One region of the Microbulbifer elongatus genome, then DNA from elsewhere that is predicted to be linked to it. Evidence: predicted binding sites of a transcription regulator. Region 1 holds the regulator's gene; the other holds the start of a gene.
What was found. The regulator LexA, encoded in region 1, represses DNA repair genes until DNA is damaged. The targets are predictions, from matches to a motif close to ACTGTNTNTANANACAGT.

Region 1 (3,414 bases):
TGAAAAGCGGCCAGCCGGCACCGCCGAAAATGGATCCGGTGCCCATGCCGGAGCTCGCCTGTGAAAAGGTGGAAGACACCTACATCCTGCGCGACGGTGCGTCCGGGCTGTTCCTTGCGGCCAGTCAGTTCCCGAAAAATCGTGAAACCCGCGCGCCCCTGGTCAAGGAGCTGCTGCCCCACAAGGATGAGATTGATCCCAAGTACAGTTTCCTGTTCTCGGCGCCTACCGAAGACAACGAAGGCCGAGATACGGTTGTGCGGTTCAGTCGTAAAACCCAGGAGCAGTACGTTCAGAGTGAAGAGGACGGCAAGGCCACTGGCTGGAAAGCCTTCTATCGCGATGGCAAATGGCAGATAGACGTTCCTGCGAAAAAAGCACCGGCGAAGAAAAAAGCCGCTGCCAAGAAAGCGCCTGCCAAGAAAGCGGTCGCCAAAAAAGCGCCGGCGAAGAAAAAGGCAGCCGCCAAAAAGTCCCCGGCCAAGTAACTGGCCGGGACGCCGCTCTCCATCATCCCGGCGCATGCCGGGATCCAGGAAATCTGGGAGAAAGACTAGTGGGTAATGCAGTTTGAGTAATCCCTATACCGGAACCGTCGCGTCGGCACTGCGCAAAGCCCAGCTGCTGCTGCAATCCAGCGCGCAAGCGGGGGATACTCCACTGCTGGAAGCCTCCCTGCTGGAAGCGGCGGTAGTGCAGCTGTGGCGTGGGTACCGGGGGTTTCTGGCGGAGCAGGGGCACCAGATGCAGCTGGGCTTTGCCACCGGTGCTGAACCGGAAACCGCCCATGCGCTGGCGCACCTGGTCGCCCAGCGCGGGAAGTTCAGTGCTGAGGCCAATGAGCTAGTCAGTCTTGCTGAAAACCCCGACAGCTGGTTTGCCGGTCTCTGCGGGGCCTGGCATCGACTGTGGGCCCTGAGTGTTTCCTCGGCCACCACATCCAGCCCTGCCAGCGGTGTTCAGTCCGTCATCCCGGTGCGTCAGCTTGATGATCTGGGCCGGAGTGTGGCCACTTCGGATCAGCCGCTCACCCGGGAGCGGGTACAGGAGTGGTATCAGGGGCTGTCCGAGCTGATTCAGCGCCAGCGGGCCCACAGCCAGGAGTGGTGATCCCCCGGGGCAGGAAGGAAACCTATCACCCGCTGCCCGCTGATTAATCAGGCGCCGCTGTGTTACACTGCCTCCAAATCACGCGGTTATTGGAGAAGTGAATGTCTACCGAGACTTACGAAATCATTGAGTTGTCCAATGGTGATGTGGCGCTGCGACGCGCTGGTCACAAAGGGGAACCGCTGGTGCGTATTCATTTCTCGGACGAGAGCCAGCACTTCCTGCGGGAACACAAGGTGGCCGTAGCCCGCGCCATGCTGGAAGCTGGGATCGAAGCGGTGCAGGACATCAATGAGATGGAGCCAGAGCCGTTCGAGGATGAAGAGGTAGACCTCACCGAGCACACCATTCACTGATCATTCTGTGGTTGATTCGTATACATAAAAAAACAGGGCTGAAGCCCTGTTTTTTTATGTTCGAAATACGAGGTTCGGAATGTTTGGCGATTCGTCATCCCGGCGAATAGCCTGTGCCGTACTTGATCCGGCAACGGGGGCCGGAAAACCTGAAGGCTCGCCGCTTACACCGCCAACATCAGATCGGATTCTGGCGAATCACACCCACCGCGAGACCTTCAATCGCAAAGCTGCGATCCCGCATATCCACTTCAATCACATCAAAATCCTGATTCTCTGGCAGCAGCTGCACCGTCGCCTGGTTCCCGCGGCGCTTGAAGCGTTTTACCGTGACTTCGTCTTCGATACGCGCGACCACAATCTGCCCATTGCGAATATTGTCGGTGCGCTGCACCGCCAGTAAATCCCCATCGAGAATACCCGCGTCCTTCATGCTCATGCCGTGCACCCGCAACAGGTAATCTGCCGGCGGATGAAAAAACTCCGCGGGAATCTCACAGTATTCCTCGATATTCTCTTCCGCCAGAATCGGGTTACCCGCTGCAACGCGGCCCACGATCGGCAGGCCATTGTTGTAGTCGGGGATACGGATGCCGCGGGATGCGCCGGCGACCATTTCAATTGCACCTTTGCGGGCCAGTGCCTTGAGGTGCTCTTCCGCAGCATTGGGAGAGCGAAAACCCAGCTCCTGGGCAATTTCGGCTCGGGTGGGCGGGTAGCCCGTATCGTCCAGATAGGATTTGATCAGTTCCAGTACCTGAGCCTGGCGTGCGGTGAGGTTTGTCATGAGCGCCTTCCTGTTGTCTGTATTTTTATACAGTTGCTGTGATTATATACAGATTTCAGGGGCGCGCAATCAAAGCGACCTGTGCACTGGTGGCGGCGAATGCCGCGGTCCACTCCGTACTGACAGGCGCAGGGTCATCAGGATTGAGTGCAATGGCTCAGAAGCCCTCATCGGTACCGGGGAAGCTTTCCCCCTCGAGCCGGTCGATCGCACTCTGTGCGGGGGAAAAAATCGGACTGCGATAACCGGCATCTTCGTCATCCTGCATTTCATCCGCCACAGTGCCGTACCCGGCGTTGGGGTCTTCGGGAGCCGCAGCGCCGATGACCGGCATTGCCGGCCAGTTCTGGAAGTCGATTTCGTCCAGACTGCCGTCCAGGTACTGGATTTCAATGGTGCGAGCCGGGTGATCGACGGCAACCACTTCAAACAGATCACCGGTATCGAAGTTTTCAAACCAATTGCCAATTTCCGGAGCGATTCGTGCCATGGCGTGCTCCTCCTCTTTTACTGTCGTGGTATCTCCGCCTTCCGTTCCATCCCGGCGCTTTCAGAGCTTGTACACTCGTTCTAACGTGGGGGAGGTGGGCTTGGTACTTTCGTCGAGGGCTAAAAGCCGTCGCGCGGTAAAGACTGGGATGGGTAGCGCAGGTTTCATCGCCGGCGGACTGTGCTAGTCTCCCGTTGAAACAAGCGTTTTAATTGTTGGTTTGAATTGGTGTGAAATCGGCATGAGTCAGTCAGACACGGTCCATCGTATTCTGGACGCCGCGGAAGTCCTGTTCGCAGAGCGGGGTTTTACGGAGACCTCCCTGCGGACCATAACCAGTACCGCCGGGGTGAACCTGGCAGCGGTCAATTACCATTTTGGTTCTAAAAAAGAATTGATTCAGGCGGTTTTTGAACGTTTCCTTACACCTTTTACGGATATTCTGAATCGCGAGCTTACCCGGCGGGGTGGTGCGAGCGAGCCGTTGCAGCTGGATGATCTCCTGCAGAGTCTGTATCGCGTTGCCCTCGCGGGGCTCGCCAGCCAGGGGCGCGACCCCAAGCGCTTTATGCGTCTGCTGGGACTGGCGTATACGCAGTCTCAGGGGCATCTGCGCCGCTTTATCGTATCCCGCTATGGCGACAGCTACCGGCGCTTTGCCGGCCAGCTGG
Region 2 (3,414 bases), 1.8 Mb from region 1:
GTGCCACCAGCCACAGCAACAGGGCACTGCCGCGACCCGTATCCCAGATGGGCTGTAGGCCGGTAAATGGCAGGGTGGCGAGAAACACGATGGTGAGAACCGCCAGTAACGGCAACAGTGCCACCAGCATGGTACGCAGGAGACGCTTGAGGGTGAGAACAAAGCTCTGCTGCGCGCGGAACAGAATGGCGCCGCAACCGGCGACCAGCCAGGTAACCGGGTAAAAGAACCAGTCCTGCTCAAATAGCTGCGCGAAGAACGCCACGCCCACCAGTTTGAACAGGGCCTGCCACAGCATCAGGATCAGCCAGAAGATACCGGTAAACACCAGCGTGAGGCCGGTAGTCAGGGCAATATCCCAGGAGTAATGAAACAGCGCCGGATAACCGGGTCGTAGCAGCCGCTCTGTGCCGCTGGCGCTGGCACGCAACAGAAAGGCGACGATGAAGGTCGCAATCCCGACAGCAATACAGAAATCGTGGGGCCAGCCGCACTGTATCGTATCTTTGGGTGTGCACTGGTACCCCCGGTAGCTGGCCAGCAGGGCGAGCACGGCGCTGTAGCCCGCAATGACCCACCAGTAACCCCGCGCCAGGCGTGGCGCAATGGTGACAATCACCAGCGGCGGGATGGCAATAGCGACGGTGTAACAGATGAACTGCCACATCGGTGCCCAATGGTTTACGGCATCGAAAAACTTGAGCGCATAGAGCGCGAACCCCTGGGTCAGCGCCGCGACCACAATCAGGCGCTTTTCGGGGAGGCCAAGATCCCGATGTTCGCGGGAGTTTTCCGGCGGTTGGTCGCTGCTTCCGTGCATTTGCCGTCCCGTTTAGTGCTTTTCCTCGCGCAGGTTATACAGACCTTTTTTCAGCTTCAGCAGGTGCTCCTGCAGCTGTGGTCCTTTGCGCTGGGCCACGCCGATGGCGAGTACATCGATCACCACCAGGTGGGCGATACGGGAGGAGAGTGGTGTGTACAGCTCGATGTCCTCTTCCACGTCCACTTCCAGTGGGATGCTTGACTGACGCGTCATAGGGGAGCCGCTGGGGCCCAGACCAATGACGATGGCACCCTGCGCCTTGGCCATTTCCATGGAGCGCAGCAACGAGGAGGTGCGGCCACTCTGGGAGATGGCGACCACCACGTCGCCGGGTTGCATGCTCATGGCCGACATACTCTGCATGTGGTGATCGGAGTGGGCGGCGGTGGCCATCTGCAGACGGAAGAATTTGTGCTGGGCGTCGGCGGCCACGGCACCGGAGGCGCCAAAGCCGAAGAATTCCACCCGTTTGGAGGCGGCGATGGCTGCCACGGCGGCCTCGAGAGCGCGGCCGTCGATCTTGTCGCGCACATTGAGCAGGGTATCGACGGTGGAGTCGAACACCTTGCGTTTGTATTCGGCGATGGTGTCGGTTTCGGTGACCGCGATCTGGCCGAAACTGGGGCTGGAGGCGAGCTGCTGGGCCAGGTTGAGCTTGAATTCCTGGAAGCCGGAACAGCCAACCGCGCGGCAGAAGCGCACCACGGTGGGTTCGCTCACCTGGGCTTCGGTGGCGAGATCGACGATCCGCATATGAATGATTTCGCCGGGATTGGCGAGGATATATTCTGCAACCTTGCGCTCAGATTTGCGCATGGAACTCAGCTGTTCGCTGATCTTTTGCGTGACTTCCGCTGGCTTCACGACAACACCTTCTCTGGTTCAAGCTGTGCAGTTTAGCGGCATGGCGGGGTGCTGGCGAGCCTTCCATTGGCCTGGTACTAGTCCTGTGGCGGCCCTGCTACCGGGTATGTCTGTGCGAGCACGGGCTAGGCGCCCCCCCTCAACCCATCCTTGGGGGCTCTTCCGCGAGGTCCCTCTCGCGGAAGGTCTCGCACAGACAGACCCGGCATCAGGGCCTTCGCGTCGAATTTCAGTGGTTCAAAACCCTGTTTATATACCCAGTTCTCCACCTACCCCTGATACAATCCGCCCCATGGACGTATCTGAACTCTTAGACCCCCTCAACGACCCCCAGCGCGAAGCCGTCGCGGCGCCGCCGGGCAATCAACTGGTTCTGGCCGGCGCCGGCTCGGGCAAGACCCGGGTGCTGGTGCATCGTATCGCCTGGCTGATGCAGGTGGAGGGGGCGTCGCCCTACTCCATTATGGCAGTAACCTTTACCAACAAGGCCGCGCGGGAGATGCGCGGGCGTATCGAGGAACTGCTGGGGGTGAACACCTTCGGCATGTGGGTGGGCACTTTCCACGGCCTCGCCCACCGCCTGCTGCGCGCCCACTGGGCCGAAGCGAAGTTGCCGCAAAACTTCCAGATTCTCGATTCTGATGACCAGCTGCGCCTGATCAAGCGGGTGCAGAACGAGCTGGGGCTGGATGAGAAGAAGTGGTCACCGCGGGAAACCCAGTGGTGGATCGGTGCACAGAAAGATGAGGGGATTCGCCCGCAGTACATTCAGCTGACCGGCGACCCCTGGCTGCAGACCATGGTGCAAATTTACAGCGCCTATGAAGCGGCGTGCCAGCGCGCCGGTGTGGTCGACTTTGGCGAACTGCTGTTGCGCGCCCACGAGCTGCTGCTGAACAACGACAGCATCCTCGCCCATTACCGCCGTCGCTTCCCCTTCATTCTGGTAGACGAATTCCAGGATACCAACACCATTCAATACGCCTGGCTGCGCCTGCTGGCCGGTGATGAATGCGCGATCACTGCGGTGGGAGACGACGACCAGTCTATCTACGGCTGGCGCGGGGCCAAGATCGAGAATATCCAGCACTTCGAAGCGGATCTGAAAGACGTGCAGACGGTGCGCCTGGAGCAGAACTATCGCTCCACCAGTACCATCCTGAATGCCGCCAACGCGGTGATCGCCCACAATAGCGGGCGCCTCGGCAAGGAGCTGTGGACCGAAGGCGACAAGGGCGAGCCGATTTCCCTGTATTCCGCTTACAACGAGCAGGATGAGGCGCGCTTTATCGTCGAACGCATTCAGGACTGGGTGCGCGATGGCAACCGCCGCGAAAGCATCGCGATCCTTTACCGGTCCAACGCCCAGTCACGGGTGCTGGAAGAAGGCCTGCTGCGGGAACAGGTGCCTTACCGCATTTATGGCGGCCAGCGCTTCTACGAGCGCATGGAGATCAAGAATGCGCTGTCCTATATGCGCCTGATCACCAACCGCCACGACGACACCTCTTTCGAACGGGTAGTGAATACCCCCACCCGCGGCATCGGCGCGCGCACCGTGGATACCGTACGCCAGTTTGCCCGTGAGCACGGCTGCTCCCTGTGGGACGCCGCGGCGAAGATGCTGCAACAGAAAGTCCTCGCCGCCCGCGCCGGCAACGCCCTGGCCAATTTCCTCAGCCTGATCGACGCGCTGGACGAAGAAAGCACCGACAAGACCCTCGACC

Region 2: uvrD (DNA helicase II) is a predicted target of LexA. The motif match lies at 1,932-1,949, and genes of this name have one in related genera.

The regions. Positions count from the first base shown of each region.
Region 1 covers NZ_CP088953.1:2,603,569-2,606,982, forward strand. The annotation lists gene topA (type I DNA topoisomerase) at 1-488, shown strand, start outside; gene LRR79_RS10630 (DUF6586 family protein) at 571-1,110, shown strand; gene LRR79_RS10635 (hypothetical protein) at 1,212-1,466, shown strand; gene lexA (transcriptional repressor LexA) at 1,645-2,253, opposite strand; gene LRR79_RS10645 (DUF6763 family protein) at 2,411-2,743, opposite strand; gene LRR79_RS10650 (TetR/AcrR family transcriptional regulator) at 2,985-3,414, shown strand, end outside.
Region 2 covers NZ_CP088953.1:811,595-815,008, forward strand. The annotation lists gene LRR79_RS03300 (DUF4153 domain-containing protein) at 1-820, opposite strand, end outside; gene hexR (transcriptional regulator HexR) at 833-1,687, opposite strand; gene uvrD (DNA helicase II) at 1,980-3,414, shown strand, end outside.